3 regions of the Kitasatospora sp. NPDC058032 genome follow, and region 3 is predicted to be linked to each of the others. Evidence: riboswitches for the same ligand, from Rfam matches in the RefSeq annotation. Region 3 holds a riboswitch; each other region holds the start of a gene.

Region 1 (7,734 bases), on a different contig from region 3:
GCCCGGGTGACCGGAGCGCTCTGGTGGGACCGCGACCGGGGCGCCGAGCAGATCCCCGAACTCGTCGAGCGGCGCGCCGCGTTGGCGCACGGACGGTTCCGGGCCGGCTCGGTGAAGATCATGCAGGACGGCATCGCGGAGAACTTCACCGCCGCCATGACCAGCCCCTACCTCGACGGCTGCGGCTGCGCGACCGCCAACTCCGGCCTCAGCTTCGTCGATCCGCTCGCCCTGCGCGGGTACGTCACCGACCTGGACGCACTGGACTTCCAGGTGCACTTCCACGCGCTGGGCGACCGGGCGGTGCGCGAGGCGCTGGACGCGGTCGAGGCCGCCCGCTCCGCCAACGGCCGGCGCGGCACCCGGCACCACCTGGCGCACCTCCAGGTGGTCCACCCGGACGACGTGCCGCGCTTCGCCCGGCTCGGCGCCGTCGCCAACATCCAGCCGCTGTGGGCGGCGCACGAGCCGCAGATGGACGAGCTGACCATTCCCTTCCTCGGCCCGGAGCGCGCCGCGTGGCAGTACCCGTTCGGCGCGCTCCAGCGGGCGGGCGCCACCCTGGCGGCGGGCAGCGACTGGCCGGTGAGCAGCCCGGACCCGCTGGCCGGACTGCACGTGGCCGTCAACCGGAGGGAGCCGGACGCCACCGACGACCGGGTGTTCCTGCCCGAGCAGCGGCTCGACCTCGCCTCCGCGATCGCCGCCTACACGGCCGGCTCCGCGCATGTGAACGGCGTCGACGACGCCGGGGTGCTCGCCCCGGGCCGGTGGGCCGACCTGGTCGTGCTGGACCGCGACATCCTCACCGGCCCGGCCGACGGGATCGCCGGGGCCCGGGTCCTGCGGACCTACGTCGGCGGCGAGTTGGTCCACACGGCCGACTGACCGGGCCCGGCCGCCCGTCGCCCGAGCGTCAGCGGTCCGTATCACCCGCCCGCCCGGCCGGCGGTCGCGCTCAGCGCGCCGCCAGCCGGGCCTCGACGGCGTCCAGCAGCAGGTCCAGTGCGAACGGGTAGCCGCTGCGCCGCATGTCGGCGGCGAGCAGGTGCGCGGTGGCGGCGATGTGCGGGTTGGCCGCGGGGTCGACCCGCGCGTACGAGGCCTGCCAGACCCGCAGGTCCGCCGTCTGCGCGGCGGCGGGCAGGGCGAGCGCGGCGGCGTCCAGCGCGGCGAAGCCGAGGCTCTGGTCGACGAACGCGTGGTAGATCCGCACGGCCTCCGGGTCGGGGAAGCCCGCGGTGCGCAGCACGCCGAGGATCGCCTCGACGGCGGCGATCTCGTGGGTGCGCCCGGTGGTGCGGTGGGCGGCGAGCAGGGCGGCCTGCGGGTGGGCCTGGTAGCTGGCGTGGATGCGCAGACCGATCGCCCGCAGGTCCGCCCGCCAGTCCCCGGTGGCCCGCCAGCCCTCCTGGGCGCGGCCGATCAGCTCGTCCGCGACGGCGAGCAGCAGGTCGTCGGCGCTGTGGAAGTAGCGGTAGACGGCGCTGGGATCGGCCCCCAGCGCGGTGCCGAGCCGGCGTACGGTCAGCGCCTCCGCTCCGTGCTGCCCGATCAGCCGCAGGGCCGTGCCGACGATCAGCTCGTGGGAGAGCACCACCCCCTGCTTGGTGGGCCGTCGGCGCCGCCGCTGGGGTTCGGGCACTACGCGTTCGCTCATCCCGGCAGGCTACGACAACATGCTTGACGTAGCACAGGGGCGCGACGGTACCGCTGGACGGACGTTCGGGGATATCCGGGTGACGGGGCGGCCGCCCAGCCTCTAGGCTGGCCGGGCAGCTGGTTCGTCCTGTCCGCCAGACAGGACGTCGTAAGAGGGAACCCGGTGACGCCTTTCGACTGGCCAGTCCGGGACTGCCCCGCAGCGGTGAGTGGGAACGAACGCCGTCATACGCACTGGACCCGGGACGGGTCTGGGAAGCGACGGCCAGTAGGTGTCCGCCCTCGACGAGGGCGGGCGTGCCCGCGAGTCCGAAGACCTGCCCGCTGCCCGTGCGCGACCGATCGCGCGCGGCCATCCCGGTGACCTCGTGGGCGGGTCGGCGTGCAGACCAGGCGGAGCCGTGCGCAGGCGCGGGTGCCCGTCCGGTCCGTCACCCCTTCGTGCCCCCGTGTCGTCGCCGGGTCCAGGAGACAGGCTCGCGAAGGAGAGTCCCTTGACCACGAAGTCCGCGGCCGCGGCGACCACGGCCACCGTCCACGGCTACCCCAGGCAGGGCCGTAACCGGGAACTCAAGAAGGCGATCGAGGGCTACTGGAAGGGCACGGTCACCGCCGACGCCCTCCACACCGCCGCCGCCGGACTGCGCCGGGAGAGCTGGCGCAGGCTCGCCGAGGCCGGCGTCCACGAGGTCCCCACCGGCGACTTCTCGCTCTACGACCACGTGCTCGACACCACCGTCGCCGTCGGCGCGATCCCCGCCCGCCACCGGGCCGCCGTCGAGGCCGACCCGCTCGACGGCTACTTCGCCATGGCGCGCGGCACCCAGGAGGCCGCGCCGCTGGAGATGACCAAGTGGTTCGACACCAACTACCACTACCTGGTGCCCGAACTCGGCCCCGGCACCGCCTTCACCGCGAACTCCGGCAAGCCGGTCGCCGAACTGGCCGAGGCCCTGGCGGCGGGCCACCGGGCCCGCCCGGTGCTGGTCGGCCCGGTCAGCTACCTGCTGCTGGCCAAGCCCGCCCCCGGCGTGGCCGGGGACTTCCAGCCGCTCACCCTGCTGGACCGGCTGCTCCCGGTCTACGCCGAGCTGCTGGCGGACCTGTTCGCGGCCGGCGCCGAGTGGGTCCAGCTCGACGAGCCGGCGCTCGTCCAGGACCGCACCCCGGCCGAGCTGAACGCCGCCGCCCGGGCCTACCGCGACCTCGGCGCCCTCACCGACCGGCCCAAGCTGCTGGTCGCGAGCTACTTCGACCGCCTGGGCGAGGCCCTGCCGGTGCTCGCCAAGGCCCCCGTCGAGGGCCTGGCCCTGGACTTCACCGGACCGGCCGCCGCCAACCTGGACGAGCTCGCGGCCGTCGGCGGACTGCCCGGCAAGCGTCTGGTCGCCGGTGTCGTCGACGGCCGCAACATCTGGATCAACGACCTGGAGCGGTCGCTGGCCACCCTGGCCACCCTGCTCGGCCTGGCCGGCCACGTGGACGTGGCGCCGTCCTGCTCCCTGCTGCACGTGCCGATCGACGCGACCGCCGAGCGCGACCTCGACCCGCAGATCGCCCGCTGGCTCGCCTTCGCCCGGCAGAAGGCCGAGGAGGTCGCCCTGCTCGCCCGCGGCCTGCGCGAGGGCACCGGCGCGATCACCGCCGAACTCGCCGCCAACCGCGCCGACCTGGCCTCCCGCGCCACCTCACCGATCACCCGCGACCCCGCCGTGCGCGCCCGCACCGCCGCCGTCACCGGGGCCGACGCCCGCCGCACCCAGGCCTACCCGCGGCGCGCCGAGGCCCAGCACGCCCGCCTCGGCCTGCCGCTGCTGCCCACCACCACCATCGGCTCCTTCCCGCAGACCGCCGAGCTGCGCGCCGCCCGCGCCGACCTCACCGCCGGGCGGATCGAGGCCGCCGCCTACCGCGAGCGCATCGAGGCCGAGGTGCGCGAGGTGATCGCCTACCAGGAGAAGGCGGGCCTGGACGTCCTCGTGCACGGCGAGCCCGAGCGCAACGACATGGTCCAGTACTTCGCCGAACAGCTCACCGGCTACCTCGCCACCCGGCACGGCTGGGTGCAGTCCTACGGAACCCGCTACGTGCGGCCCCCGGTCCTCGCCGGCGACATCTCCCGCCCGCACCCGATGACCGTCGACTGGTACCGCTACGCCCAGGACCTCACCGACCGCCCGGTCAAGGGCATGCTCACCGGCCCGGTCACCATGCTCGCCTGGTCCTTCGTCCGCGACGACCAGCCGCTCGCCGACACCGCCCGCCAGGTGGCGCTGGCCCTGCGCGACGAGGTGACCGACCTGGAGGCCGCCGGCGCCGCCGTCGTCCAGGTCGACGAACCCGCGCTGCGCGAGACCCTGCCGCTGCGCACCGCCGACCGCCCGGCCTACCTGGCGTGGGCCACCGAGGCCTTCCGGCTCGCCACCTCGGGCGTGCGCGCCGACACCCAGATCCACACCCACATGTGCTACGCCGAGTTCGGCGCGATCATGACCGCGATCGACGACCTCGACGCCGACGTCATCTCCCTGGAGGCCACCCGCTCCCACATGGAGGTGGCCGGAGAGCTGGCCGCCGCCGGCTACCCGCGCGAGGTCGGCCCCGGCGTCTGGGACATCCACTCCCCGCGCGTGCCGAGCACGGAGGAGGCCGAGCGGCTGCTGCGTGCCGGGCTGGCGGCGATCCCCGCCGAACGGCTCTGGGTCAACCCCGACTGCGGCCTGAAGACCCGCGGCTGGACCGAGACCCGCGCCTCCCTGGAGAGCCTGGTCACCGCGGCCCGCCGCCTGCGCGAGGAACTCGCCGGCTGACGCACCGCCGGGAGGGCGGGCGCCCGGCGTGCCCGCCCTCCCGGCCGTCGTGGTCCGGGTCGCCCGTACCGGTGCCGGTGACGTCGAGGTGCGCTCGGGGGTGCTGCCGCCCGTCAGGAGCCCGGTGGCAGGGTGGCGTCGAGGACGGCCGTGTCGAAGGCCGTGTAGTCGGCGTAGCCGAGGAGTTCGTAGGGCCGGGAGCGGGTCTGCATCCGGGGGAGCAGGGCGGCCTGGGTGCCGTCGGCGGCGAGGGTGCGCAGTCCGTCCTCCATGGCGCCCATGGCCAGGCGCAGCAGGGTGACGGGGTAGAGCGCGATGTCGTAGCCGAGGTCCTGCAGGGTGCGGGCGTCCAGCAGCGGGCCCTTGCCGAACTCGGTCATGTTGGCGAGCAGCGGGACGTCCACGGCCTTGCGGAACGCCTCGAACTCGGCCTCACCGGCGAGGGCTTCGGGGAAGACCGCGTCGGCCCCGGCGTCCACGTAGGCCTTGGCCCGGTCGATCGCCGCGGCCAGGCCCTCGACCGCGCGGGCGTCGGTGCGGGCCATCAGCAGGAAGCCGGGGTCGCGCCGGGCGTCGACGGCGGCCCGCAGCCGGCGGGCCATCTCCTCGCGCGGTACGACCGTCTTGCCGTCGAGGTGGCCGCAGCGCTTGGGGGCGACCTGGTCCTCCAGGTGCAGCCCGGCCAGGCCCGCGTCCTCCATCAGCTGGACGGTGCGGGCGGCGTTCAGCGGTCCGCCGAAGCCGGTGTCGGCGTCGACGAGCACGGGCAGGTCGGTGACCCGGGTGGTCTGCTGGGCGCGGGCGGCGACCTCGGTGGCGGTGGTCAGGCCGATGTCGGGCAGGCCGAGGTCGGCGGCGAGCACGGCGCCGGAGAGGTAGGCGGCCTCGAAGCCGAGGTCCTGGACCAGCCGGGCGGTGAGCGGGTTGAGCGCGCCCGGCACGGTCAGCAGCCGTCCGGTGGAGAGCCGTTCACGCAGGGCGCGGCGGCGCTGGGCGGGCGTGGTGCGGGTGTGCAGCATCAGAACAGGCCCTTCGGCAGGGTCTCGTCGTACTCGCGCACGGCCGGGGTGTCGACGGCGGGGAACAGCTCGTCGAGGTCGGTGGCGCGCAGTTCGGCGAGGTTGTCGGCGGCGTCCAGGAAGCGGTCCTGGGCGGCGGGGGTGACGAGGCCCTCGGTGAGGGTGCGGAACTTGCGCCCGTAGGCGGGCCGGTCGAAGGGGCGGGCGCCGGCCGGGTGGGCGTCGGCGACCGCGAGCTCCTCCTCGATCACGGTGCCGTCCTCCAGGGTGACGACCGCCCGGCCGCCGAAGGCCCGCCGCTCCGGGTCGGGGTCGTGGTAGCGGCGGGTCCACTCCGGGTCCTCGACGGTGCTGATCCTCCGCCAGAGCGCCACGGTCTCCGGGCGGGTGGCCCGTTCCGGGGCGTAGGAGCGCTCGTGGTGCCAGGTGCCGTCCTCCAGGGCGACGGCGAGGACGTACGGGGCCGAGTGGTCGAGGGTCTCCCGGCCGGCCTTCGGGTCGTACTTCTGCGGGTCGCCCGAGCCGGAGCCGATGACGTGGTGGGTGTGGTGGCTGGTGTGCAGCACGATCGAGCGCACGGCGGCCGGCGGCCCGGTCCGCTCGCGCAGCCGCCGGGCCAGGTCGATGACCGCCTGGGCCTGGTACTCGGCGGCGTGCTCCTTGGTGTAGGTGTCCAGGATCGCCCGGCGCGGCTCGCCGTCCTCCGGCAGCGGGACCCGGTAGTCCGACCGCGGGCCGTCCAGCATCCAGGCCAGGAAGCCGTCCTCGCCCTCGTAGATCGGGGAGGGGGACTTCTCGCCGCGCATCGCCCGGTCCACCGCCTCGATCGCCGCCTTGCCGGCGAAGGCCGGGGCGAACGCCTTCCAGCTGGAGATCCCGCCCTTGCGGGACTGCCGGGTGGCGGTGGTGGTGTGCACCGTCTGCTGGACGGCCTGGTACACCGTCTCCGTCGGCAGCCGCAGCAGCGCGCCGATGCCGCAGGCGGTGGCCGCGCCCAGATGGGCGACGTGGTCGATCCGGTGGGTGTGCAGGGACATGCTCTTCACCAGGGCGACGTGCACCTCGTAGGCGGCGACGACGGCGCGCAGCAGGTCGGCGCCGGTGCGGCCGGTGTGCTGGGCGGCGGCCAGCAGCGGCGGGATGTTGTCGCCGGGGTGGGCGTAGTCGGCGGCGAGGTAGGTGTCGTGGAAGTCCAGCTCGCGCACCGCCGTGGCGTTGGCCCAGGCCGCCCACTCGGGGGAGACCCGGGTGAGGCTGCCGAACACCCGGGCGCCGGGCGCGGCGTGGTGGGCCTGGGCGTGCGCCTGGGCGCGGGCGACCGCGACCGGCCGGTGCAGCAGCGCGGCGACGGCCACCGCGGCGTTGTCGATCACCCGGTTGACGGCCATCCCGGCGCTGTCGGGCTCCAGCTCCTCGGTGGCGGTGGCCACGGCGGCGAGCCGCCAGGCGAGCTGCTCCTCGCGCGGCAGGCGGTCGGCACTGGGGTGGACGCGGACGCGGTACTCGATCACGGGGCTCCTCGCGGGGGCTTCGGCGGAACGGTCGCAACCGCCGTCGCACGCGTGGCGACGACGCGTCACGCGCGCAGCGGCGACTGCGCAGCGGCGACTGCACGGCGACTGCACGACGAGCCTTCCCGACGACGGCGCCCGTGGCGAGCAGGCCACACCCGTCGTCCGGGCGGGTAGCCTGCCCGGGTGGTCCATGGATTCGGGGTGACGGAGTTCCAGCTGGTGCTGCTGCGGCGGATGGCGGACTTCCGGCCGGAGCTGGTCGAGGACGCCGTGCGCCGGCTGGGGGCGAGCCGGGCCGGGATGCGCGAGGCGAACAAGCGGTGGCAGGCGATGCAACGCGCGCCGGGGTTCCCGTCCGGCGCGCGGCGCTATGCGGCCGTGCTCGGCCCGCCGGAGGCGGAGCCGGCGCGGCGGATCGGGGACCTCGCCTGCACCGCGCGGCAGTGGGCGCTGCCGCTCTGGCCCGGGCTGCGCTTCGAGGTGCTGGTCGGCCCGGGCGGGGCGGAGCTCAACGCCTGGCTGGTGCGGGCGCCCGGCACCCCGGCGCCGGTGCCGCGCACGCTCGAGGAGCTGACGCCGTGGAGCTGCGTGGTGGCCGACGTCGGCGCCGCCTTCCCGCCCGCCGTGCCGCGGGAGGGCAGCGCGCCGACCAGGTTCCGGCTGGACTTCACCGCCCCGGACGCCGAGGGCCGACCCCGGGCCTGCACGGCGGACTTCACCTGGGGGCTG
Region 2 (7,734 bases), on a different contig from region 3:
ACCCCGCCCTCGATCAGCTTCCACAACGCGTCGGTGTCCGCGTGCTCCTCGATCAGCTCGCCCAGCCGGTCCAGCCGGGCCTCCCGCGCGTCGGCGAACGAGGTGTCCGGCGCGGGGACGAAGGCCCGGCCGGCGGCCTGCGCGACGTCGCGCAGCAGCGCCCGCCGGAAGCCGTCGTTCTCCAGCGCGCCGTGCCAGGTGGTTCCCCACACCTGGCCCACCCGGCAGCCGTCCAGGCTGTGTCCGTGGCCATCGGAGATGAACGGCTCGCCGCCGTCCACCGCGACGACGCCGTGGTGGATCTCGTAGCCCTCGACCCGCTCCCCGTACGCCTCGCCGACCGGCCGGCCGAGCACCTTCTCCGCGCCGAACCGCACCCGCGTCGGCAGCAGCCCGAGGCCGTCCACCGCGCCCGCCTTCGACTCGACCTCGTCCACGATCGAGCGCGCCAGCATCTGGTAGCCGCCGCAGACGCCGATCAGCGGCCGCCCGGCCGCCGCCCGCGCCTTGAGCACCGGTTCGAGGCCGCGCTCGCGCAGCCAGCCGAGGTCGGCGACGGTGGACCGGGTGCCGGGCAGCACGACGAGGTCGGCGTCGGCCAGCTCCTCCGGCCGGGTGGCCCAGCGGACCAGTACGCCGGGCTCCTGGGCGAGCGCGTCCAGGTCGGTGAAGTTGGACAGCCGGGGGAAGCGCAGCACGGCCACCCGCAGCACGTCCGCGCCGAGCGGGCCGCGCGCGGCGGTCCGGTCGACGACGGTGGACAGGTCGAGCGAGTCCTCGGCGTCCAGCCACAGGTCCGGCAGCATCGGCAGGGTGCCGAGCACCGGACGGCCGGTCAGCTCGCGCAGCATCTCCAGCCCGGGGGCGAGCAGCCGCGCGTCGCCGCGGAACTTGTTGACGAACCAGCCCGCCACGTGCCGCTGGTCCTCCGCCGACAGCAGCGCCAGCGTCCCGTACATCGCGGCGAACACGCCGCCGCGGTCGATGTCGCCGACCACGACGACCGGCAGCCCGGCGGCGGTGGCCAGGCCCATGTTGGCGATGTCGCGGTCGCGCAGGTTGATCTCGGCGGGCGAGCCCGCGCCCTCGCAGACCACCACGTCGAAGCGGGCGCGCAGGTCCGCCAGGCACTCCAGGGCGCGCTCCAGCAGCACCGGCTTGCGCTCGCGGTAGTCCAGCGCGCCGACCTCGGCGACCGGGCGGCCCAGCAGGACCACCTGGCTGCGGCCGTCGGCGCCGGGCTTGAGCAGCACCGGGTTCATCGCCGCCTCCGGCTCGACCCGGGCCGCCTGGGCCTGCATCGCCTGCGCGCGGCCGATCTCGGCGCCGTCCGCGGTGACGAAGGAGTTCAGCGACATGTTCTGCGCCTTGAACGGCGCGACCGCGACTCCCTGCCGGGCCAGCCAGCGGCAGATGCCCGCGGTGACCACGCTCTTGCCGGCGTCCGAGGTCGTCCCGGCGACCAGCAGTGCCTTGCTCATGCCCTGCCCCTCCGCATCCCGTCCAGGGCCGCCCGGAGCAGCAGGTGCCCGGCGACCGTCGTACCCAGGGCCAGTGCGCCCACCCGTCGGGAGAGCACGCAGGCCCGCTCGATGTCGTCCACCCCGACGGGGCGCAGCTCCCGGCCCAGCACGGGACGGTGCTCGACCCTCTCGCCGTACCGGAGCGTGCCGCCGAGGCGTACGCCCACCGCGCCGGCGAAGGCCGACTCGGCCTGGCCGGCGTTCGGGCTGGGGTGCGCCGAGCCGTCGCGCCGCCAGACCCGCCAGGCGGTGCGCGGTTCGGGGGCGGCGGCCACCGCCAGCAGAGCGGTCAGCCGCGCGCCGGGCCAGCCGGCCACGTCGTCCAGCCGCGCCGAGGCCCAGCCGAACCGGGCGTAGCGGGGCGAGCGGTGACCGACCATCGCGTCCAGGGTGTTCACCGCGCGGAACGCCAGCAGGCCCGGGGTGCCCGCGAGACCGCCCCAGACCAGGGCGTTGACCACGGCGTCGGCGGTGTTCTCGGCCACCGACTCGACGACCGCGCGGGCCAGCTGCGGCTCGTCCAGTGCGCTCGGGTCGCGCCCGCACAGGTGCGGCAGCCGCTCCCGGGCCGCCGTCAGGTCGCCGGCCGCCAGCGAACGGCCGATGGTGCGGGCCTCCCGGGTCAGCGAGGTGCCGCCGAGCACCGTCCAGGTCGCGGCGGCGGCGAGGGCGGCCCGGCCGAGCGGACGGTGGGCCAGCAGCCGGTCGGCGGCGAGCGCGCCGGCCGCGACGGTGCCCACGGCGACGGCGGTGAAGGCGGCTCCGGCGGCGCGGTGGTCGCGCCAGAGCCGGCGTTCCAGCCGGCCGGCGGCGGAACCGAAGCCGGCCACCGGGTGGCCGCGGCGCGGGTCGCCGAAGCGGGCGTCGGCCAGGAAGCCGGCGACGGCGCCGGCGCCGAACACGGCGGCCCGGCACAGCGGGCGCACGGCAGGGCGCAGCATCGCGTGCGTGTCCTCACTCAGGGTCCGCGCCCTGGATCGACGAACCGGGGGCGAGAGTCTCCTGGCTTCCGGGTCGAACGCACACCCCGGGCCTTCCAGCGGCTTCTGACGGCCCGCCGTGGCGTGTTCCGGTCGTGCTCCCCGGTGACAGTGGCGGGACCGCGCCGGACTCGCACCGGCTTCCTCTGCATGCCTCCGTATTGGCTGAAGGATCCCATCACGGGCCCGAACCGGGAGTCAACCGAGGTCGCGGCGGGTGTTGGTCACACCTCGGGCGCCCCCGTCATGCCGGTGTGATTTTCCTCCCGGAACAACCCGTACGGCCGTGTCCTACTGGCTTCCCTGCGCCCGCGCGGGTGGACTGAGGGGTGGGTCCGGGCAGCGGTCCGGACAGCGGACCGGACGCCGAGCCGGACCACCGAGCCAGACACGACCACCGAGCCAGACACCGAGCACCGGGGAGCGAGTATGCGTTGGGGAATCGCGGCCACCGTGGCGGCCGCCGCCGTCGGCACCGGGGCCGCCGTGCTGGTGATCGGCCGCCGGGCGTCCGAGCGGATGGTCCGCCCGGCCGAGGAGGCCCGCGCCCGCAGCGGCCCGGTGCTCGTCCGCGGTCTCGGCGCCGGCGAGGCCACCTTCACCCGCACCCCCGTGAGCGAGCGTCCCGGCCGCTGGGCGGTCGAGTGGGGCGAGGACGGCCACGCGGTCGTCGAGGAGGTCCTGCACCGCGACGGGCAGGGCGTCACCCGCCGCCTGGTGCGCGCCGACCGCGGCACCCTCACCCCCGGCACCGAGGTCCGCTTCACCCCCCGGGTCCACCTCGGCGACCCGGGGCAGGCGCTCGGCCTGCCGTTCGCCGAGACCGCCGTCGAGGGCGAGCTCGGCGCGATGCCCGCCTGGCGGCTGGACGGCAAGCGCGGCACCTGGGTGGTCCTGGTGCACGGCCCCGGCGCCGACCGCGCGCAGACCCTGCCCGTCCTGCCCGAGCTGCGACGCCTGGGCCTGCCCGTGCTCGCCGTCACCTACCGCGGCGACGCCGGCGCGCCCGCCTCCCCGGACGGCCTCGGCCACTTCGGCGAGACCGAGTGGCGGGACGTCGAGGCGGCGGTGCGCACCGCCCTGGACGCCGGCGCGGGCCGGGTCGTCCTCTACGGCTGGTCGCTCGGCGCCACGATGGTCCTGCACACCGCGGCCCGCTCGGACCTCGCCCCCTCGATCAGCAGCCTCGTCCTGGACTCGCCGGTGCTGGACTGGCCGGCCACCGCCCGCCGGGACGCCGCCCGGGCCGGCTTCCGGGGTGCGGCGGCCGAACTCGGCGCGCTCGCGGCCGAGGGCCGCACCGGCGTGGATCTGGCCGACTTCGCCCGTCTGGCGGAGGGTGCCGACCTGCGGGTGCCCACTCTGGTGCTGCACGGCCCCGACGACCCGGTGGCCCCGTTCGCCGCGGCCGAGCGCCTCGCCCACCGCCGCCCGGACGTGGTCAACCTCCAGGCCTTCCCCGGCGGCGACCACGCCGCGCTGTGGAACACCGACCCGGACCGTTACGCCGAGACCCTCCGCCGCTGGCTCACGCCGTTCTGCTGACGCGCTTCCGCCCCCCCTGGCGGGTGGATTCCGAGGCGCACCCGTTCCGTGTGGCATGAACCCGCCACATAGATCAAGCCAGCCGGTTTGGCCTCTGTTGCCCGATCTTGTCGAGCCCCCGCGCCCCCCGTCCGCCCCCCGTGGACAACCGGATGTGACAGATGGCCGGTACAAGGGGAAGACTGCTCGACGTGACGTCTCGGAATCCGCGCGACCGTGATGCCCCGCTCCCGCCGACGATCGGTACCGGTGCGACGGTGACCCGTCTCCCCGGAACGGCCCACCGCACCGCCGGCGCCAGGCCGGGGGCCCCGGGCGTACCCCGCCGACGAGGCCCCGCCCCCGCACCCGGCCGTGGCCGGGTCCCCGTTCCGGAGGGCTTCCCCGCCCCCGCCGAACTCGCTCCGCTGGCCCGCCGCATGCTGGTCGACGCCGTCCGGATCGCCCGCTGGGCCGGCGATCTCGACGAGGTCGACAAGCGCGGCGAACTGCTCCCCGACGACGCCCGCGCCGCCGGCCGCGCGCTCGCCATGACGGTGGGCGCCGCCGCCAAGGCGTGGGGCCAGGCCCTGCTGGTCGGCCTGGTCGAGGCCCGGGACGGCGGCGCCGGCCCCGGCTGGCGCCTGCACGCCTGGGAGCACGACGACGAGGCGGTGGTCCGCGGCTGGTCGGCGCTGTTCGACGCCTGGACGCTGCTCGCCCCGGTCCCGCCCGCCGCCCTGCGCGGCGTCTTCGCGGTGCTCGCCGGGCAGGCCGTCGACCAGGCGCCGCAGCTGCTCTCCTTCCTCCATCTGGTGGACGGCCCGGTGGCCGACGCCGAACTGCTGGAACTGCTGCGGCGCGGCCTGGACGAGCGCCGGGTCGGCGGCGGCGAGGGCACCTTCGGCCTCTCGCCCGTCCCGCACGCGGCCTCCGCCGTCTCCGCCGTGCGCGGCACCTGCCGCGAGCCGCAGATCGACACCCCGGCCTCGCCGGCCGACGTCGCCGCCGTCCTGGACTGGATGCTGGACGGCCTGGCCGCCGTCGGCGCGCTGGTCCGCCGGGACAACGCGGCCGAGCTCTCCCCGCTCGGGCACTGGGCGGTGCGGGCCAAGCTGGAGGAGATCTGCACCGTCGCGCAGACCGCCGCCGGCCACATCGAGCAGAGCGCGCTGGCGCTGCTGAGCGCCTGCGCCGACTACTCGCCGGGCCCGGCCCGCGCCGAGTACCGGGCCTGGCTGGCCGCCCGCCCGGCCGACCGGGCGGTGGCCGAGCTGCTGGAGGCCGCGCAGGGTGAGGACGCCCTGGTGCGCGGCCTGGCCTTCGAGGCGCTGCGGGTGGCCGGCGTGACCGCCGAGCAGGCCGTCCGGGCCGCCGTCGACGAGCCGGTGCTGCGCCCCTACGCGCTGCTCTGGCTGGCCGAGCGCTCGGACGAGGGGGTCTCCCCGGCCGATGTGCTGGGCGCGGAGGACGCCGCCTGGCTCTGGGTGGACACCGCCGCGGCCGTGCTCGACCACGGGGAGACGGAACTGCTCGTCGGCCACGTCGAGGGCGCCTCGGCCGGCGACCCGGTGCGGCTGTTCGCCCGGGCCCGGCAGTCCGGGCACCCGCGGGCGGCCTCGGTGCTGACCGCGGTCTCCGGCGTCCACCCGGACCCGGGGGTGGCCCGCGCGGCCCGCCGCTCGGCCTTCAGCGTCCACCGCGGCGGCGCGTAGCGCCCCCGAGTCCCGGACACGCGCAAGGGCCCGGCTCCCCGAGGGGAGCCGGGCCCTTGCGCATGCCCGAGGGGGACCGTCAGCCGATCCGCGACTCCGCGCGGCGGGCCCGGACGTCGCCGACCTTCTGGCCCACCTTGCGGCGGATCACCAGCAGCGGCGCCATCGCGGCGAGTGCGATCTGCGCGAACGCGCCGATGTGCATCAGGTTGTCGCCGCCCGGCAGGCCGGTCGCCCAGGCCGCCAGGCAGCCGATCGAGACCACGATCCAGCAGAGCGTCGCGGTGGCCAGCAGGCCCTGCGGCTTCGGGTACTCGATCCGGCTGACCATCAGGTACGCCGCGCCGAAGATGGCGAGCAGACCGGGCAGGAACGGCGGGTCGAGCAGCACGATGGCGATCACCGTCATGGCGCCCATCGGGCAGGGCATGCCCTGGAACACCCCGGGTCGCATCTTGACGGCGGAGAAGCGGGCGAGCCGCAGCACCACCGCGAGCAGCACGGTCAGCGCGATCAGCGCCGACAGCCGGCTGTTGGAGCCGGGCGAGACCATGCCCCAGACCGCGACGAAGTAGGCCGGCGCGATGCCGAAGCTGATCAGGTCGGCCAGGTTGTCGAGCTCGGCCCCGAGCGCGGAGGAGCGCAGCTTGCGCGCCACCAGCCCGTCGAACAGGTCGCACATCGAGCCGATCAGCAGCAGCGTCACCGCGGTGGCGGCGCTGTGCTTGTCCGGCGCGGCGTCCGGGTTGGTGATGTGCGGGACGAGCACCCCGGTGGTGATCGAGTAGATCGCCAGGAAGCCGCAGACGGCGTTCCCCAGGGTCAGGAAGTCGGCGGTCGACAGGTGCTGCGGCGAGCGCGGCTGGCGCAGCTCGCGGTCGCGGGCCCAGCGGCGGCGGCGCAGGGCCGTCTCCTCGTCGTCCAGGCCGACGATCGTCTCAGGATCAGTCACGGTCAAGGCGCGTCACCCCGGCGGTGGTCTTCTGGCCGACCTCGACGCCGACCTCGACGCCGGCCGGCAGGTAGGTGTCGACCCGGGACCCGAACCGGATCAGACCGATCCGCTCGCCCTGCTCGACCTTGGTACCGGCGTCCACGTACGGCACGATGCGGCGCGCCACGGCGCCCGCGATCTGCACCATCTCGATGTCGCCGAGCTCGGTGTCGAAGTGCCAGACGACCCGCTCGTTCTGGTCGCTGTCCTTGTTGAACGCGGGCACGAAGCCACCGGGCACGTGCTCGACGGAGGCCACGGTGCCGGGCAGCGGGGCCCGGTTGACGTGGACGTTCAGCGGGCTCATGAAGATCGCCACGCGGGTCCGGCCGTCCGGCCACGCGTCGATGCTCTGGACCACGCCGTCGGCGGGGGAGATCACTCTGCCCGTGCCGATCTCACGCTCGGGGTCGCGGAAGAACCACAGCATGCCGGCGCCGAGCGCACAGGCGGGTACCGCCGCCAGGGCCCACTTGCCACTGCGCCGGGTGAGGGCGGTGGTCACGGCGGCCGTGGCGAGGGTGGGGACGAACCAGGGGGTGGCTCCGCGCGCGATGGTCACGCGGGGTCGCCGACCGGCCGTCGTGGCTGCGAGGGCATCGCGGTCCGTGACGGAGGTGTGAGGGGACGGGCTGATGGGCATCGAAGACCTTTGTCGCGGGGGATCATGGCCGCTGGACGGGGGCCACCGCGGGATCGGGTAAGAGAGGGACGTCTGCTGTCCCGGTGGATGCTATCGGGAGCAGACGGTGGGTGGGCAACCCGCCTGCTCGTCATGTGACCTGGCGGAGACGCGGCAGCGTCCCTTCTGTACGACCGTAGCTCGCCCCGCTCCGGTTCCCAAGGGACCGGGCGAAGCTGGTGACTCATGTCTCAACCGTGCCCGTACGGCCGTTCGGAGCCGTCCGCCGGGGGCAGCCGGGGGCACGTCCGGAGCACGGCGAGGGGATGCCGGAGCGGCCGCAGGGCGCGTGACAGCAGCTGTACGCCCTGTGGCC
Region 3 (7,734 bases):
CCCTGCTCGACGGCTTCCACGCCACTCCGGGCGCCCAGCACCTCGGCGAGGCCCTCGCCACGATCCCCGACGATCCCGACCGTCTGGCCGTCCGCCACCAACTGGCAACCGCCTGGCTGGAGGCGTTCACGGCCGCCACCGGCCACCCGGCGGATCCCGGCGACCTCGCCGAGGCAACAGCCGCGCTCCTTGCCCCGAACCTGCCCCGCTACCGCGTCGACGGCCCCGTCGCGACAACCGTCACCGGCCTGCGCGGCGACCACCCGCGTGTCCACGGCGGCACCCTCGTCCTCCGCCTGGACGAACTCCTCACCCGCACCGGTGACTTCCGCAGGGACACGATGCCCGCGTACCGCGCCTTCCAGCGGGCGCGCACCCGCGTACTGGACACCGAGCGCACCCGGCTGCGCCTGGAGCAGTACCGGCCCGCGCCCCTCAACGGCTTCGTCCGCAACCGCCTCATCGACGAGGTCTACCTCCCCCTCGTCGGAGACAACCTCGCCAGGCAGCTCGGCACGGCCGGCGGCACCGCCCACACGGACCGCAGCGGCCTGCTCCTGCTCGTCTCCCCGCCCGGCTACGGCAAGACCACCCTCGTCGACTACCTGGCCGACCGCCTCGGCCTGCTCCTCGTCAAGGTCAGCGGCCCGGCTCTCGGGCACCGGGTCACCTCCCTGGACCCGGCCGACGCTCCCGACGCCACCGCCCGGCGCGAGATCGAGAAGGTCAACTTCGCCCTCCACGCCGGCAGCAACGTCCTCCTCCACCTCGACGACGTCCAGCACACCTCACCCGAACTCCTCCAGCGCTTCATCCCGCTGTGCGACGCCCAGCGCCGCATCGACGGCGTCCGGGACGGCCGGGCCCATGAGTGGGACCTGCGCGGCAAGCGCTTCGCCGTCGTCATGGCCGCCAACCCCTACTCCGAATCCGGGCGGGCCTTCCGCATCCCCGACATGCTCGCCAACCGCGCCGACGTGTGGGACCTCGGCGACGTCGTCGCGGGCCGCGAGGACCTCTTCGCCCTCAGCTTCATCGAGAACGTTCTGACCGCCAACCCCCACCTGGCACCGCTGGCCACCGCCGAACACGCCGACCTGGAGACCCTGCTGCGCCTGGCCGCCGGAGAACCCGCGGGGCGGGCGCTCTCCCGGCCGTGGTCCGCGGCCGAGACCGAGCGGATGACCGCGGTCCTGGCCAAGCTGCTGCGGATCCGCACGACCGTCCTCGCCGTCAACCGCGCCTACATCGACTCCGCCGCCCGGACCGACAGCAGCCGGACCGAGCCGCCGTTCCTGCTCCAGGGCTCGTACCGGAACATGGCCAGGATCGCCGGGCGCGTCGTTCCCACCATGGACGACACCGAAGTCGACGCCCTCGTCACCGACCACTACCGCGCCGAGGCCCGGACCCTCGGTGCCGCGGCGGAAGCCCAGCTCCTCAAGCTCGCCGAACTGCGGGGCACCCTCACCGCCGACGAGGAATCCCGTTGGGAGACACTCCGAACGGGAAGCCCGAACGCGCACTGACGCCACCGCCGCGCGGGACGGTGGTGGTATCGGGCCGGGGCCGGGGACGACGTACCGGCCCCGGTGAGGAACCGGTCCGTGCCGTCAACTTTGCCTCCGGTGAACTCACCCGCACAGGTGAATCGCCGTCGGTTCCGGCCCGGCGGCCAAGCCGGGGCGGGGAGGGTGCCGAAGGCCGGGAGGAAGCGGTCCGGCATTCGGCCGGGCCGCCGAGCCGAGACGGGACATGATGGCCAGCGAGCACATCGACACCCGGCTGCTGGAAGAACTCACCGAGCAGTCAGAGGACTTGAACAGCGAAGCGCTGCGGGTCACCCGCGCCGCGCTGACCGACTTCGGGCAGGGCGCCGCGCCGACGCGCCGCTGGTGGCAGCGCGGCGCCGCGCTCGCCGGACTGGCGGCGATCCCGGCCGAGCGGCGGTGGGTCAACCCCGACTGCGGCCTGAAGACCCGCGGCTGGGCGGAGACATGGGCCTCTCTGGAGAGCCTGGTCGGTGCCGCCCGCCGCCTGCGGGAGGAAGTCGCCGGCTGACAGACCGGCGTGAGCGCGAGAGGGCGGGCGCGGTACGAGTACCGCGCCCGCCCCAGGCGCCTCCCATCTCCTCATGGACGATCGCGGGGAAGCGCGTTTCCGCCGTGAGGAAGGGGGCCCTGCATGAGCAGGAGACCAGCAGCGCGCCGCTTCCGCATCAACGGGCAGGTCCTGACCGTCCTCACAGACCGGGAGTACGAGAGCCTGCCGGCCACCCGGCGACAGCTCGGCGTGAGTAGCGCACGCGTGCGCGTGCTGCAACAGGCGCCGCCGGAGGCGCCGGCCGGGCCCTGCGCGCCCGCCGGGTGCCGGCCGGTCAGTCCTCGGTGCGGCGGAGCAGGTAGGTGTCCATGATCCAGCCTTTGCGCTCGCGGGCTTCCCGGCGCCGGCGGGTGATCTCCGCGGCGGTCTCGTCGAGCGGACCAGAGACCAGGATCTCGTCCGGGGCGCCGAGGTAGGCGCCGTAGTGGATGTGCACGCCCTCGGGGTCGATCCGGTCGAAGGCGGCCTGGCCGTCGAGCATCACCACGGTGTCCTCGCTCCCAGGGCCGAAGCCGTCCTCGGCCAGGCGGCGGCCCGTGGTGATCCGCAGCGGGTGGCCCACCCGGGTGAGGGTGGTGCGGTGCTGTGCGGCGAGCACCGAGACGCTGCTGATCCCGGGCACGACCTCGTAGCGGAACGCGCCCGGGTCGGCGGTCAGGACCTCGTCGAGGACGGCGGTCACGCTGTCGTACAGGCTCGGGTCGCCCCAGACCAGGAGCGCGCCCGTGCCGTCCGGGCCGAGTTCCTCGGCGACGAGCCGGCCGACCAGCTCGGCCCGACGCCGGCGCCAGTCCTCGACGGCCTCGGTGTAGGCCGGGGTGGTCCGGTCGCGCTCGGCGTCCGGTACCTCGACCACGCGATGACCGGGCCGGGCGTGCTCCTCGATCATCCGCCGCCGCAGGCGCATGAGGTCCTGGCGCTGCTCGTTCTTGTCGAGGAGGAGGAAGACGTCGGTGCGGGCGAAGGCCTTGACCGCCTGCAGGGTGAGGTGGTCCGGGTCGCCCGCACCGATGCCGATGACGATGATCTGCCGCATGACCGCGATTCTGCCGGATCCCGGACCCGGTGGTCGCCGGCGTCGGCCGCGACCGGACACCTCCCCGCGGGCCGCGCCACCTGCGGATTCCTCGTAGGGAGCGGGTGGGTTCCGGCGAATTCGGCGAACCGGAGGCAGTGATACGTTCGCGGATACGGGCGGGGGAGGAACGGCTGCGGATGCTGCGGGCCGCTGGAATCCCCGGCCGCCCCGGCCGGCGGCCACCGCGCGCCCGAGAGCCGGGGGAGGGCTGGGCGGATCCCGAGTGCCGAGAGGTGAGTACCACGGACAGCTTCGTGCCGGAGCAGCGGCCACCCGTCGTCCTGCGGCGTGCCCGGACGGAGGACGGCTCGTGCCGCCACCAGTTGGTGTGGGAGGCCGGCCCGGGGTGGCGGATGGTCAGCAGTGCCGTCCTGGGCGGGGGGCTCGGCGAGCGCGCTTGGGTGCTGAACGCCCAGGTCAGGTCCGGCTACTCCCGCATGGACCCCGATCGGCACCTGGCGGAGCTCGCGGCGGCCGAAGGCCTGAGCGGGCCGGGCGTCGGCCTGATGACCGCCGCCGAGGTCGACGACTGCACGTGGAGCGAGGACGGTGGCGTCGTTGCCCTGGTGACGACCGGCATCGGGGTCCCGACGTGGGCCGCTGACCCCGCCGCGTCGGTGCCCGTCCTGTTCGCGCCGGGCGCGTTCGTTCCCGGAACGATCAACATCCTCGCGGTGGTGCCGGCCCAGGTGACCGACGGCGGTCTGGTCAACCTGCTCGCGACGGCCACCGAGGCCAAGGTGCAAGCCCTTTTGGAGGCCGGGTACGACTGTTCCGGGACGCCGTCCGACGCGGTGTGCGTGGCCGTCCGCACACCGGACACGCCTGCGGCGGCCGACCCGTTCGGCGGCCCGCGCTCCGTGTGGGGGTCCCGGCTGGCCCGTGCCGTGCACCGAGCCGTGCTCGACGGGGCTGAGCGCGACCGCCGGCGGCGGGACCGTGGACCTGCCGTACCCCATCAGGGGCCGAGCCCCGAGTGCTGCCGCGAGAACGTCCTGCACGCCGGCCGGTGAGCGGGGTGGGTGATGAGCCGTCCGCAGGAGCCTCAGGACGACCGGCCGGGGTGCGCCACCCAGGAGCCGTCGAAACCGGCTCGGCGACCACCAGCACCCGGCCGCCCAGCGCGGCCGCCGTGCCGTCCAGCCAGGCGCCCACCCGGGCGCAGAACTGCCGCACGGACTCGCCGCCGTGCGGCGCGGCCGCCGGGTCGGGCACGTTTCTCAAGTACCCGGCGATGCCGCCGGCGGTCGGCAACCCGGACACCATCGGGAAGCGCACCGCGCTGTTCTTCCTGATGATCGCGCTCAGCGTGCTGATCGGCGTCGCCGCGGTGATCCTCGGCAAGCGCCTGGCTCCGCGTCTGGGCACCTGGAACGCCGTCGTCGCGGCCGGCCTCGGCTACGCCGTGGTGATGGCCGTGCTCGCCCTCGTCCTGCCGGACAACGTCGTGCTCGGTCGCGTTGCGGGGCCGCTGCACCGCTCGGTGGGTTCGGTGCCAGAGGTGGGGCAGGTCGCCGGGGTCTGCGCACCCGCGGCGGTCACTCGGGGGTGCCTGCTCCGCGCGCCGAGCGGCGGATGGGTGAACGAAGTCATCGCTGCGGCACGGGACTTCGACCGCGACCCGGGGGTCGGCTGCCTGCTGATCACCGGATCCGAGAAGGCCTTTGCGGCCGGCGCGGACATCAAGGAGATGCGGTCGCTGGAGTTCGTCGACGCCTACCTCGGCGACTGGTTCGCCGCCTGGGACGAGCTCGGCCGTCTCCGCAAGCCGGTCGTCGCCGCCGTCGCGGGCTACGCACTGGGCGGCGGCTGCGAACTGGCGATGCTCTGCGACATCTTGCTCGCCGCCGACACCGCGAGGTTCGGCCAGCCGGAGATCAAGCTCGGCGTCATCCCGGGCATCGGCGGCTCGCAGCGCCTCACCCGGGCGGTCGGCAAGGCGAAGGCGATGGAGCTGTGCCTCACCGGCCGGATGATGGGCGCCGAGGAGGCCGAACGGGCCGGCCTGGTCTCCCGCGTCGTCCCGGCGGGCGAGTTGCTCGCCGAAGCGCTGGCGACGGCGGAGAAGGTCGCCGCGATGTCCGCCCCGGCGGCGATCATGATGAAGGAGAGCGTCAACCGCGCCTTCGAGACCACCCTCGCCGAGGGCGTCCGTTTCGAACGCCGCCTCTTCCACGCCACGTTCGCCACCGCCGACCAGAAGGAGGGCATGGCGGCCTTCGCCGAGAAGCGCCCGGCCTCCTTCACCCACCGCTGACGCCCGCCGCGGTGCGGCGCCCGGTAGAGGGGCGCCGCACCACGGTCGTGGGACGTCCGGGACCGGTCCGGTGCTTCCCGGAGGTCGGTCGTCGACGACCTGACGGGTCCTCCCGCGATTGGTCGTACTGGGCTCTTGACCCTCGTTTCACGCCTCGTCATGATGGGCCGTCATGTTCCGACTCCGCCGTCGGGGGAAGCCGGTCCGAATCCGGCGCTGACCCGCAACGGTAGGCCGTCGACCCCGTGTCGGCGGCGAGCCCGAGTACCCGTCGGCGGAGATGTGTCGTCCACTCCTCCCGTCGTGGTCTGCGGGCCGGAGCTCCGTGGGCTGCCCCGGCACGCGCCGACGCTCCCTCCGGGCCCCTGCGTCCAGGCCCGGAAAGGAACCTCGTGACCACGCTCCGCCGCACCCTCGGACTCCTCGCGATACCGGCCATCGCCTTTGCCACTGCCCTTCCGGCGGTCGCCGCACCGGTCGGGGCGGACTCGCCCACGATCCGTCCGGACACCGCCGCAGCTGGATGGCTGGCCCGCCGGCTCGTCGACGGCGACCACTTCGAGTCCGTCTTCGACGGCACCGCCTACCCCGACCAGGGCCTCACCATCGACGCCGTCCTGGCCTTCGCGGCCTCCCGCAGCGCGGACACCGCCGCCGCCAGGGCGACCGCCTGGCTCGCGCAGCCCGCGATCCTCACCGGCTACCTCGGCGACGGCACCACCGAGGCCTACGCGGGCGCCACCGCCAAGCTGTTGCTCGCCGCGGAGGTGCGCGGCGCGGACCCGACCGCGTTCGGCGGCGTCGACCTGCCCGCCCGGCTGCGCTCGCTCCAGGCCCCGAGCGGCCGCTTCTCCGACCGCTCCCAGTGGGGCGACTACAGCAACGCCTTCGGCCAGTCGCTCGCCCTGATCGCCTTGCACCGCACCCCCGGTGGCGCCCCGGCCGCCGCCGTCGACTTCCTGGCCGGCAGCCAGTGCGCGGACGGTGGCTTCCCGGTCTCCTTCGGCCAGGCCGCCTGCACGAGCGACACGGACGCCACCGCCCTCGCCGTCCAGGCGCTCGCCGCCACCGGCCGCGCGGCCAAGGCGGCCGCCGGGCTCGGCTGGCTGACCGCCCACCAGAACGCCGACGGCGGCTTCTCGGCCGCCGGGTCCACCACGTCCAACGCCAACTCCACCGGTCTCGCGACCCAGGCGCTGCTCTCCAACGCCCGCTTCGGCGCCGGTCTCAAGGGCTGGAGCCGCCTGGTCAAGTTCCAGCAGCGCTGCGACGCCGACCCGGCCGTGCGCGGCGCGGTCGCCTACGACGCCTCCGGCTTCAACCCCGGCAACGCGGCCCGGGCGACCGGCCAGGCCGTCCTCGGCCTGGCCGGCACCCCGCTGGCCACCCTCTCCGCCGCCGGTGCGCGCCAGGACGCGCCCACCCTGGCCTGCCCCGCGCCCGCCACCCCCTGACCGCCCGCGACCGCACGAGGAGAGACCTGATGACCGAGCACCTGACCCGCCGCACCCTCGGCTCGCTCGCCGCCGTCGCAGCGCTGACCGTGAGCCTCCTCGGCGCCGGCGCCGTGCACGCCCCCGAGGCCCGGGCTGCCGCCTGCACCGGCACCACCGGCGTCACCGTCGTGGTCGACTTCACCGCCGTCGGCGGCGGCATCCAGACCGGCTGCGCGCCCGGCGACCCGGCCAGCGGACTCGCCGCGCTCACCGGCGCCGGATTCTCGTACACCTTCCACCCGCGCTACCCCGGCTTCGTCTGCACCATCAACGCCCTGCCGACGACCTGCACCAACCCCACCGGCAGCGCGTACTGGTCGTACTGGCACGCCCAGCACGGCGGACCCTGGTCATACAGCAGCCTCGGCGCCGCCAGCTACAACCCGGCCCCCGGCGATGTCGAGGGCTGGGCCTTCGGCGCGGGTGCACAGCCGGGCATCACCGCCCCCTGACACCCGTTCGCACAGCCGGTGCCCCGGTCCTCCGCGACGGAGACCGGGGCACCGGCGGTTCCAGGGGTGGTCAGGCCGTCCGGTGCGGCCGGTCCCGGATCAGCTGCCGAAGCGCAGCGAGACGGTGTCGCCCACGTGGACGATGGTGGCCCGGGTGGCGGCGGTGGCGGTGGCGCCGTCCAGGCTGACCTTCCAGGTGGAGGAGCCGCTGTTGGCGGTGCCGTTGAGCGCGGTGATCGTCCCGCCGCCGGTGGCGGGGGTGACGGCGGTGACGCAACCGCCCGGGGTGGCGGTGGCGGCCGCGTCGAGGACGTCGCCGAGCGTCGCGGTCGTGCCGGTCGGGTTGAC

What was found. Region 3 has a riboswitch for cobalamin ahead of ACFVUH_RS31995 (prenyltransferase/squalene oxidase repeat-containing protein). Riboswitches for the same ligand answer to the same signal wherever they lie in the genome.
Region 1: linked by a shared signal. The riboswitch ahead of metE (5-methyltetrahydropteroyltriglutamate--homocysteine S-methyltransferase) and the one ahead of ACFVUH_RS31995 (prenyltransferase/squalene oxidase repeat-containing protein) in region 3 are both predicted to bind cobalamin.
Region 2: linked by a shared signal. The riboswitch ahead of ACFVUH_RS27640 (cobalamin biosynthesis protein) and the one ahead of ACFVUH_RS31995 (prenyltransferase/squalene oxidase repeat-containing protein) in region 3 are both predicted to bind cobalamin.

The regions. Positions count from the first base shown of each region.
Region 1 covers NZ_JBHVRK010000016.1:50,135-57,868, forward strand. Annotated here, with positions in the region: gene ACFVUH_RS24415 (amidohydrolase) at 1-888, shown strand, start outside; gene ACFVUH_RS24420 (TetR/AcrR family transcriptional regulator) at 959-1,660, opposite strand; cobalamin riboswitch at 1,764-2,002, shown strand; gene metE (5-methyltetrahydropteroyltriglutamate--homocysteine S-methyltransferase) at 2,157-4,472, shown strand; gene prpB (methylisocitrate lyase) at 4,586-5,491, opposite strand; gene ACFVUH_RS24435 (MmgE/PrpD family protein) at 5,491-7,002, opposite strand; gene ACFVUH_RS24440 (hypothetical protein) at 7,240-7,734, shown strand, end outside.
Region 2 covers NZ_JBHVRK010000020.1:75,928-83,661, forward strand. Annotated here, with positions in the region: gene ACFVUH_RS27635 (cobyric acid synthase) at 1-1,481, opposite strand, end outside; gene ACFVUH_RS27640 (cobalamin biosynthesis protein) at 1,478-2,464, opposite strand; cobalamin riboswitch at 2,498-2,710, opposite strand; gene ACFVUH_RS27645 (alpha/beta hydrolase family protein) at 2,933-4,048, shown strand; gene ACFVUH_RS27650 (hypothetical protein) at 4,210-5,742, shown strand; gene ACFVUH_RS27655 (CDP-alcohol phosphatidyltransferase family protein) at 5,822-6,700, opposite strand; gene ACFVUH_RS27660 (phosphatidylserine decarboxylase) at 6,687-7,379, opposite strand.
Region 3 covers NZ_JBHVRK010000029.1:68,825-76,558, reverse strand. Annotated here, with positions in the region: gene ACFVUH_RS32025 (DNA repair ATPase) at 1-1,529, shown strand, start outside; partial or broken gene ACFVUH_RS32020 (hypothetical protein) at 1,921-2,061, shown strand; gene cobF (precorrin-6A synthase (deacetylating)) at 2,378-3,139, opposite strand; gene ACFVUH_RS32010 (adenosylcobinamide amidohydrolase) at 3,415-4,194, shown strand; partial or broken gene ACFVUH_RS32005 (CbtA family protein) at 4,158-4,616, shown strand; gene ACFVUH_RS32000 (enoyl-CoA hydratase) at 4,665-5,438, shown strand; cobalamin riboswitch at 5,590-5,729, shown strand; gene ACFVUH_RS31995 (prenyltransferase/squalene oxidase repeat-containing protein) at 5,831-6,892, shown strand; gene ACFVUH_RS31990 (flagellar hook-length control protein FliK) at 6,922-7,386, shown strand; gene ACFVUH_RS31985 (hypothetical protein) at 7,486-7,734, opposite strand, start outside.